3 regions of the Streptomyces sp. NPDC020845 genome follow, and region 3 is predicted to be linked to each of the others. Evidence: riboswitches for the same ligand, from Rfam matches in the RefSeq annotation. Region 3 holds a riboswitch; each other region holds the start of a gene.

Region 1 (3,266 bases), on a different contig from region 3:
CGTTGGTGTACGGCAGGACGGTGAAGCCGTCGTCGACCAGCGTCTCGGCGGCGTCCAGCAGCTCGACCGGGTCGGGGAGCAGGGTGCGCTCGTCGGCCACCACCTCCAGCTTGACCCAGTCGGTGCCCAGCGCCTCCCGCGCCAGCCGGGCGGTCAGCACCGCCTCACCGGCCGTGAAGCACCCGGCGGTGTTGGGCAGCACGCGGATGCCGTGCCGGTCGAGCACCGACAGGACCGAGCCCTGGACGGTGGGGTCCAGGCGGCGCATCGCGACGGTGGTCAGCTCCGTACCGGAGGCGAGCAGTGAGCGCTCCATGACCTCCAGGCTGGGCGCGCCGCCGGTGCCCATGATCAGGCGGGAGGAGAAGGCGGTCCCCGCGATGGTGAGCGGATCCGGGTCGGGGTCCGGTTCGGGGCGCATGGTGGCGTACGTCGTGTCGGGCATGGTGTTGTGCATCGTCTCGGCCATCTGGGGTTCAGCCTCCTTGGACCGCGGTGAGGACTTCGACCCGGTCTCCGTCGCCGAGCGGGGTGGCGGGCCACTGGCCGCGCGGGACGACCTGTTCGTTGACGGCCGCGGCGACCCCCGAGCGCGCCGGGGTCAGCTCCGCGACCAGCAGGTCGAGGGTGGTGCCGCCAGGGAGCTCGCGGGGCTCGCCGTTCACGGAGACGGTCATGGAGGCGCTCATGGACACGCTCATACGGGCTGCTCCTGCGGTACGGGGGTGGTGGGGCCGATGGGCGCGGCCGGGAAGCGCAGCGGGGAGAACGGCCGGGCCTCGTCCGGGAGTTCGCCGCGCGTCAGCACCTCGGCCATGACGTCGCCCGTGACGGGCGTGAGGAGGACGCCGTTGCGGTAGTGGCCGGTGGCCACGAGCAGGCCGGGCAGTGCGCTGGGGCCGAGCAGCGGCGCGTTGTCGGGGGAGCCGGGGCGCAGCCCGGCGCGGGTCTCGACGAGCGGCAGCTCGGTGATGCCGGGCACCAGCTCATGCGCGTCGCGCAGCAGTTCGTAGACGCCGCCCGCGGTGACCGTGGTGTCCCAGCCGAGCTCTTCCGAGGTGGCGCCGACGACCAGCTCGCCGTTCTCGCGCGGCACCAGATAGACATGCCCGCCGCGCACCTCGGCCCGTACGGTCCGGGACAGGAACGGCGCGTACGCGGGCGGTACGCGCAGCCGCAGCACCTGGCCCTTGACGGGGCGTACGGGGGGCAGCGCGCCCTCGGGGACGCCCGCGAGCCGCCCGCTGAAGCTGCCCGCGGCCAGTACGGTGCGCTCGGCCGCCAGCCGTGTGCCGTCGGCGAGTTCGACGCCAGTGGCGCGGTCCGCCGCGAGCGTGAGCCGTTCCGCGTGGGCGCGGTGGAAGACCACGCCGGCCCGCTCGCACGCGGTCAGCAGCGCCGCCGCCAGCCGCCGCGGGTCGACCTGGTGGTCCCCGTCGACGCGCAGGCCCCCGCGTACGCCCGGCGCGAGCATCGGCTCCAGGCGCCGGCATTCGCGCCCTGTCAGCCACTGCGACTCCAGCCCGAGCCGCCGCTGGAAGTCATGGAGTTCGCGCAGGTGGGCGCGGTCGTCGGGGTCGAAGGCCACGGCGAGCGTGCCGCAGGTGCGGAAGCCGACGTCCCGGCCGCTCGCCTCCTCCAGTTCGGCCACGAACTCCGGATAGCGGCGCGCGGAGGCGAGGTTGAGGGCGAGCAGCGTCTGCTCGCCGTAGTGGAGCTCGGTGACGGCCGCGAGCATTCCGGCCGCCACCTGGGCCGCGCCGCCGCCCGGCGCCGGGTCGGCGACGGCGGTGCGCAGGCCCCGCTGGGCCGCCCGCCACGCCGTGACCAGGCCGATGATGCCGCCGCCGACGACCAGCGCGTCGTACGGCCGGCCCGGCGGCCCGTCCGACGGCCCTTCCGGCGACCCCTCAGGCCCCGTAGACGAGGGTGTGCGAGATGCGTGCATGGGCGTAACGCCCCTCCCTTCGCCGGCATGACCCGGATCAGGTTCGTACGGTCGGAGGCCGCTTCAGCCTCCCTCTCAGCCCGCTGCGTCGGGCTCCCGCGAGTGCTTCGTCCCGCCAACCCTAGTACTAAGCTGCCCCGGGGAAGTAGGCGCAGGCCCCCACGCCGCCTGGCACGGCACCTCGCTGCGTTGTCGGAGTCGCCCGAGTAGGCCCACTACGAGGGCGATCCTCCGCCTTGCGATGCACCGCACCAGACGACGCGGGAACCCACTCCTACTTCCCCGGGGCCGCTTAGCCGGAACCGCCCGGAAGGGCGAGCCCCGCCGGGCGGTCCGGGGTCCCGGCCGCCCCTGTGCCCGAGATCTCGTCAGTCGGTTCTCCGGTGCGCCCCGTGCGCCGCCCTACAGTGATCGTGTGAGCGATGAGACGACGAAGTCGGCGTCCCCGGGGGGCAGCGGGCAGCAAGTGGTGATCGTCGGCGCGGGAATGGCCGGGGTGCAGACCGCTGTCGCGCTGCGCGACCAGGGCTGGACCGGCGGCATTCTGCTGCTCGGCGCCGAGGCGCACCAGCCGTACGACCGGCCGCCGCTGTCCAAGGCCGTGCTGCTCGGCAAGGCCGAGGGCTCCGCCTTCGACGTGGACTTCGCCGCGCTCGGCGTCGAGCTGCGGCTCGGAGTGTCCGTGACCGGCCTGGACACCGGCGCGCGGCGGCTGGAGACCGCGTCGGGCCCGGTGTCGTACGACGTCCTGGTGATCGCCACCGGCGCCGAGCCGATCACCCTGCCCGGCGGCGAGGGCGTGCCCGGTGTGCATCTGCTGCGCACGCTCGACGACGCGGAGCGGCTGCGTCCGGTGCTCGCCGGGCAGCGCGAGATCGTGGTGGTCGGGGCGGGCTGGATCGGCGCGGAGTTCGCCACGGCGGCGCGCGAGGCGGGCTGCGCCGTGACCGTCGTGGAGGCCGCCGACCGCCCGCTGGCGGGCGCCCTTCCGGCCGAGGTCGCCGCCCCCATGGCCGGCTGGTACGCCGACTACGGCGTCGAGCTGGTCACCGGAGCGCAGGTGGCCTCCGTGGACGCGCAGGGGGTGCTGCTCCAGGACGGCACGCGGCTGAGCGCGGACGCGGTGGTCGTCGGCATCGGGGCGCGGCCCGCCACGGGCTGGCTGGCGGGCTCGGGCGTCGAGCTGGCCCCGGACCGGTCCGTCGCCGCCGACGAACAGCTGCGCACCTCGGCGCCCGACGTCTACGCCGTCGGGGACTGCGCGTCGTTCCCCTCCGCACGCTACGGCGAGCGGCTGCTGGTGCACCACTGGGACAAC
Region 2 (3,266 bases), on a different contig from region 3:
CGCGATCGCCTTCGCCATGGTCGCGGGCGCGCTGTCCATGCAGTACCTGATCAAGGACGGCGCATGGTGGCAGGGGCTGTTCCTCGGGCTCGCCGTCGCGGTCAGCGCGACCCTCGGCGACCTCGGCGAGTCCATGATCAAGCGTGACCTGGGCATCAAGGACATGGGCAAGCTGCTGCCCGGCCACGGCGGGATCATGGACCGGCTGGACTCCCTGCTGCCCACCGCGCCCGTGGTCTGGCTGCTGATGGTGGTCTTCGTGGGCGGCGGCTGACCGGCCCCACGCCCCGGCCGTTACGGCCTCGTGCCACGTGTGGCACGAGGCCGTACGCACGTCTGCGACACTGGTTGAACCATGCCCAAGCCCGGAGAACTCACATTCGTCGCGCCGCGCGGAGCCAAGAAGCCCCCGCGGCATCTCGCCGACCTCTCGCCCGCCGAGCGCCGCGAGGCCGTCGCCGCCCTCGGCGAGAAGCCCTTCCGGGCCGGCCAGGTATCGCGCCACTACTTCGCCCGCTACAGCCACGACCCGGCCCAGTGGACCGACATCCCGGCCGCCGCGCGCGAGAAGCTGGCGGCCGGGCTGCTGCCGGACCTGATGAGCGTGGTGCGCCACATCAGCTGCGACGACGACACCACCCGTAAGACCCTGTGGCGGCTGTTCGACGGCACGCTCGTGGAGTCCGTGCTGATGCGCTACCCGGACCGGGTCACCATGTGCATCAGCTCCCAGGCGGGCTGCGGCATGAACTGCCCGTTCTGCGCCACCGGCCAGGCGGGCCTGGACCGCAATCTGTCCACCGCCGAGATCGTGCACCAGATCGTCGACGGGATGCGGGCGCTGCGGGACGGAGAGATCCCCGGTGGCCCGGCGCGGCTGTCCAACATCGTCTTCATGGGCATGGGCGAGCCGCTTGCCAACTACAACCGCGTGGTCGGCGCCATCCGCAGGCTGACCGACCCGGAGCCGGACGGCCTCGGCCTGTCCCAGCGCGGCATCACCGTCTCGACCGTCGGGCTGGTGCCGGCGATGCTGCGGTTCGCCGACGAGGGCTTCAAATGCCGGCTCGCGGTGTCGCTGCACGCGCCCGACGACGAGCTGCGCGACACCCTCGTCCCGGTCAACACCCGCTGGAAGGTCCGCGAGGTTCTGGACGCCGCGTGGGAGTACGCGGAGAAGTCGGGCCGTCGCGTCTCCATCGAGTACGCCCTGATCAGGGACATCAATGACCAGGCATGGCGGGCCGACCTGCTGGGGCGGCTGCTCAAGGGCCGTCGGGTGCACGTCAATCTGATCCCGCTCAACCCGACGCCCGGCTCCAAGTGGACCGCGTCCAGGCCCGAGGACGAGAAGGCGTTCGTGGCCGCCCTGGAGGCACACGGCGTGCCCGTGACCGTCCGGGACACCCGGGGGCAGGAGATCGACGGGGCGTGCGGGCAGCTGGCGGCGGCGGAGCGCTGAGGGCCGGCTGATACGGTGCCCTGGCACCACCTCGCGCATACATCCATCTCGTACAAGTGAACATTCCGACAGGGGAGCGCGAACAGCGCTGAGAGTGCGGCTCGGCCGCAGACCCTCGGACCTGATCCGGGTCATACCGGCGTAGGGAGTCAGCCTCATATGAACAGCCGTCTTCGGCATGCCGTCGCCGCCGCCCTCTTCGGCTCGCTCGGCCTCACCACGCTCGTCGCCTGCGGCGAGGACTCCGGCTCCTCCAAAGGCTCCGGCTCCAAGACCGTGAAGCTGGTCTCGCACGACTCGTTCGCCGCGTCGAAGGCCGTGCTGAGGGAGTTCACCAGGCAGACCGGCTACAAGGTGCAGGTCCTGCCGGGTGGCGACGCCGGGGCGGCCGTCAACCAGGCGATACTTTCCAAATCGCATCCCCAGGGCGACGTTTTCTTCGGGGTCGACAACACCCTGCTCTCCCGCGCGCTCGACAACGACCTGTTCACCCCTTACCAGGCCAAGGGCCTGGACAAGGTCCCGGCGGCCCTCCAGCTCGACGCGGCCGAGCACCGCGTCACCCCGGTCGACTTCGGCGACATCTGCGTCAACTACGACCGCAAGTACTTCGCCGACAAGAAGCTGGCCCCGCCGAAGACCCTCGACGACCTGACCAAGCCCGCCTACAAGAACCTCCTGGTCACCGAGAACGCGGCCACCTCCTCGCCCGGCCTCGCGTTTCTGCTGGGCACGGCCGCCCGGTACGGCGACGACGGCTGGCAGGGCTACTGGAAGAAGCTCAGGGCCAACGGCGTCGAGGTCGTCGACGGCTGGGAGCAGGCGTACTACGACCGCTTCTCCGGTTCGGCCGGCGGCGCCAAGGGCGACCGGCCGCTGGTCGTCTCGTACGCCTCCAGCCCGCCCGCCGAGGTCGTCGACGCCAAGCCGCGGCCCGCGCAGGCCCCTACGGGGGTCGCGACGGGAACCTGCTTCCGGCAGGTGGAATTCGCCGGACTGTTGAAGGGTGCTTCGAACTCCAAGGGCGGCAAGGCGCTGCTGGACTTTCTGCTGACCAAGCGTTTCCAGGAGGACGTGCCGCTCAACATGTACGTCAACCCGGCCCGCGAGGACGCGAAGCTGCCCGAGCTGTTCACGAAGTACGGCGTGAAGATCGCCGACTCGGCCACCCTGGACCCCCGGAAGATCGCCAAGAACCGTGACCAGTGGGTCAAGGCATGGTCCTCGCTCGTCCTGTAAAGCGCCCTGCCACCGCGCCGGATGAGGCGAAGGAGCGCACCGGGCGGCGGCGCGCGCGGCTGCGCGGGGCGGCGCTGCGGCTGGCCCTGATGGCCGTGCCCGCCGCCTTCTTCGCGCTGTTCTTCGTCTATCCGGTGGCCGCCATCGTCACCCGCGGGCTGCGCGTCGACGGTCAGTGGCGGCTGGGCCGCATCGGCGATGTGCTCACCGACCCGGCCGTCCTTGACATCCTGTGGTTCACCGGCTGGCAGGCCGCCGCCTCCACCGTCCTGACGCTGGCGGTCGCGCTGCCCGGCGCGTATGTCTTCGCCCGCTTCGCCTTCCCCGGCAAGCGGCTGCTGCGCGCCGTGGTGACCGTCCCCTTCGTCCTGCCGACCGTCGTCGCGGGCTCGGCGTTCCTGGCCCTGCTCGGCCACGGCGGGCTGCTGGACAGCCTGTGGGGGGTGCGGCTCGACACCTCCGTATGGGCGATCCTCCTCGCGCACGTCTTCTTCAACTACGCGGTGGTGGTACGGACCGTCGGCGGGCTGTGGGCGCAGCTCGACCCGCGGCAGGAGGAGGCCGC
Region 3 (3,266 bases):
TGGAGGTCGATGTTCTCCTTGATCTTGTGCATCGGGACATGGCCCGGGCCCTCGATCATCGTCTGGACGTTGTGCCGCTTGGCGATCCGGTTGAGTTCGCCGAGCGTGCGCAACTCCGCGAACTGCGCCTCGTCGTTGGCGTCGGCGATCGAGCCGGGGCGCAGTCCGTCGCCGAGCGAGTAGGTGACGTCGTACGCGGCGAGGATCTCGCAGAGCTCCTCGAAGTGGGTGTAGAGGAACGACTCCTTGTGGTGGGCCAGGCACCACGCCGCCATGATGGAGCCGCCGCGCGAGACGATGCCGGTCTTGCGGCGGGCGGTCAGCGGGACGTACGGCAGTCGTACGCCCGCGTGCACCGTCATGTAGTCGACGCCCTGCTCGGCCTGTTCGATGACGGTGTCCTTGTAGATCTCCCAGGTCAGCTCCTCGGCCTTGCCGTCGACCTTCTCCAGCGCCTGGTAGAGCGGCACCGTGCCGATGGGGACGGGGGAGTTGCGCAGCACCCACTCGCGGGTGGTGTGGATATTGCGGCCGGTGGAGAGGTCCATGACCGTGTCGGCGCCCCAGCGGGTCGCCCAGGTCATCTTCTCGACCTCCTCCTCGATGGAGGAGGTGACGGCGGAGTTGCCGATGTTGGCGTTGACCTTCACCAGGAATCGCTTGCCGATGATCATCGGCTCGATCTCCGGGTGGTTGACGTTGGCCGGAAGGACCGCCCGGCCGGCCGCGATCTCCTCGCGGACCACCTCGGGGGAGACGTGCTCGCGGAGCGCCACGTACTCCATCTCCGCGGTGATCTCGCCCCGGCGCGCATACGCGAGCTGGGTCACGGCGGCGCCGTCCCGGCCCCGGCGGGGCTGGCGGGGGCGGCCGGGGAAAACCGCGTCGAGGTTGCGCAGCCCGCCGCGCGGCGTGGTGTGCTTGATGCCGTCGTCCTCGGGGCGGACGGGGCGGCCCGCGTACTCTTCGGTGTCGCCGCGGGCGAGGATCCAGTTCTGCCGCAGCGGCGCGAGGCCGCGGCGGACATCTGTCTCGATCTGGGGGTCGGTGTACGGGCCGGAGGTGTCGTACAGCGTGACGTCCTGGCCATTGGTGAGGTGCACTCGGCGGACCGGGACCTGAAGGTCCGGTCGCGAGCCGGTGACATATCCCTTATGCCAGCCAAACTCGCGCATTTCGGGCGTATGTGCATCCTGCAGAGTCATTGAGACCCACTCCCTACGCCGGCATTACCCGGTAACAGGTTCAGCGGTCGGCGCAGCATGGGGCCCGGGAGCCGTCCCCGGGCCGACACAATCAGCGCCCTCTCAGCCCGGTGCTCCGAGCTCCCGCGATTGCAAAGGTGTCACCCACGCTAACGGTTGTCCGGCGGCGCTGAACAGAGGGCCCTCGCTCTTGCGATGATCTGACGGTGACCTCGACATCGCAGGAGAGCCATGCGCCCGGACATTCGCACAGCCACGGCCCGGCCACGCCTGTCTCCGCCCACCTCCGCAAGGTCATCGCGGCGGTCCTCATCCCCTTCGCCGCGGCCGTCGTCGCCGGGCTGATCGTGCTGTGGCCGGGCGGTACGCCCGACCACAAGGCCCATGAGCGCAGCGGGCTCGGCTTCGACCAGCAGACCGTGGCCGGGCGGGTGGTGAAGGTCGAGGAGGTCAACTGCGCCGACGTCAACGCCCAGCCGCAGCAGCCCACCGAGCCGGGGCAGGATGCCGCTGACCAGGAGAACGCGGCGGGCGCGGCCGGCGGATCCGGCAAGGACACCATCTGCGAGAAGGCGACCATCGAGGTCACCTCAGGTAAGGACAAAGGCCGCACGTTTGAAGAAATCGTCCAGCCGAACGCGTCCCGCAAGTACGACGCCGGTCAGAAGCTGAAGCTGGCGTACGCGCCCAAGGCGCCCAAGAATCTGCAGTACTCCGTCTCGGACGTCGACCGGGCGCTGCCCATGGCGCTGCTCGCCGGGCTGTTCGCGCTCGCGGTCGTGGTCGTCGGGCGGCTGCGCGGCGTCTTCGCGCTGGTGGCGCTCGCGGTCAGCTTCGGGGTGCTGACGCTGTTCATCCTCCCGGCGATCCTCGACGGCTCCAACCCGCTGGTCGTCGCGATCGTGGGGGGCAGCGCGATCATGCTCATCGCGCTCTATATGTGCCATGGGCTGACGGCGCGTACATCGGTCGCCGTGCTCGGCACGCTCATCTCACTGCTGCTGATCGGCCTGCTGGGCTCGCTGTTCATCGGCTGGGCGAGCCTGACGGGCAACACCGACGACCAGACGGGGCTGGTCCACGGCCTCTATCCGAATATCGAGATCCGCGGTCTGCTGCTGGCCGGGGTGATCATCGGGTCTTTGGGGGTGCTGGACGACGTGACCGTCACCCAGACCTCCGCGGTGTGGGAGCTCAGGGAGGCGGACCCCACGGCGGGCTGGCGCAAGCTGTACGCGGCCGCGATGCGCATCGGACGGGACCATATCGCGTCCGTCGTGAACACCCTGGTGCTCGCGTACGCGGGCGCCTCGCTGCCGCTGCTGCTCCTGTTCTCGATCGCGGACAGCGGAGTGGGAGCGGTGGCGACGAGCGAGATCGTCGCGGAGGAGATCGTACGGACGCTCGTGGGCAGCATCGGCCTCGTCGCCTCGGTGCCGGTGACCACCGCGCTTGCCGCGCTCGTGGTCTCCGCGGACCGCGCGCCACAGGGCGGCGCGGAGCAGGGGGGCCACGGGGGCCGGGCCGGGCGCGGACGGCGGCGCCGGGCGCGCGGGCGATAAGCCCCGGCGGGGGGCACCTCCCGGCGGTGGCCGGGCGAGAGCCGAGCCCTGAAACGGGGGACACCTCCCAGCGGTAGCTGGGGGAGAACCGAGCCCTCAAAAAGGGGTGCCCGCGTCAGCCGGCGTACCGGTCCTCCGCGAGGATCCGGTCGAGCTCCGCGTCCAGGTCGCCGACCGGATCGCAGGCCGCCTGCTCCTGGCCGAACGGAACCACCCGGTCCGTACGGTCCAGGAAGGCCACCAGCGGGGCGGCGCCGGCCCGGAACAGCGCCCGCTCGGCCCCCACTTGGAGCCTGATGAAGACGTCCGAAAGCCCCTCCGGTGAGGCGGGGGCGATGCGCACATCGCCCTCACCCGAGGGTTTACTCAATCCGTCCAGTAGCAACTCCCGGGCGAAGGCCCAGCTGACGGGCGCGTCGCCGGGCAGATGGAAGGTGATCTCGACTGCGTACGGGTCGCTGCTGTCATAGGACAGCTCGACCGGGATCCGGAAGGAGAG

Evidence for each region. Region 3 has a riboswitch for thiamine pyrophosphate ahead of thiC (phosphomethylpyrimidine synthase ThiC). Riboswitches for the same ligand answer to the same signal wherever they lie in the genome.
Region 1: it holds a riboswitch for thiamine pyrophosphate, as region 3 does, so the genes downstream of both, thiO (glycine oxidase ThiO) here and thiC (phosphomethylpyrimidine synthase ThiC) in region 3, are expected to answer to the same signal.
Region 2: it holds a riboswitch for thiamine pyrophosphate, as region 3 does, so the genes downstream of both, ACH4U7_RS30590 (thiamine ABC transporter substrate binding subunit) here and thiC (phosphomethylpyrimidine synthase ThiC) in region 3, are expected to answer to the same signal.

The regions. Positions count from the first base shown of each region.
Region 1 covers NZ_JBIRSJ010000002.1:385,718-388,983, reverse strand. Annotated here, with positions in the region: gene ACH4U7_RS05645 (thiazole synthase) at 1-421, opposite strand, end outside; gene thiS (sulfur carrier protein ThiS) at 477-677, opposite strand; gene thiO (glycine oxidase ThiO) at 698-1,948, opposite strand; TPP riboswitch at 1,945-2,058, opposite strand; gene ACH4U7_RS05630 (NAD(P)/FAD-dependent oxidoreductase) at 2,364-3,266, shown strand, end outside.
Region 2 covers NZ_JBIRSJ010000012.1:7,596-10,861, reverse strand. Annotated here, with positions in the region: gene ACH4U7_RS30600 (phosphatidate cytidylyltransferase) at 1-274, shown strand, start outside; gene rlmN (23S rRNA (adenine(2503)-C(2))-methyltransferase RlmN) at 356-1,462, shown strand; TPP riboswitch at 1,523-1,627, shown strand; gene ACH4U7_RS30590 (thiamine ABC transporter substrate binding subunit) at 1,622-2,701, shown strand; gene ACH4U7_RS30585 (ABC transporter permease) at 2,791-3,266, shown strand, end outside.
Region 3 covers NZ_JBIRSJ010000011.1:321,754-325,019, reverse strand. Annotated here, with positions in the region: gene thiC (phosphomethylpyrimidine synthase ThiC) at 1-1,205, opposite strand, end outside; TPP riboswitch at 1,199-1,342, opposite strand; gene ACH4U7_RS30030 (YibE/F family protein) at 1,412-2,767, shown strand; gene ACH4U7_RS30025 (SsgA family sporulation/cell division regulator) at 2,883-3,266, opposite strand, start outside.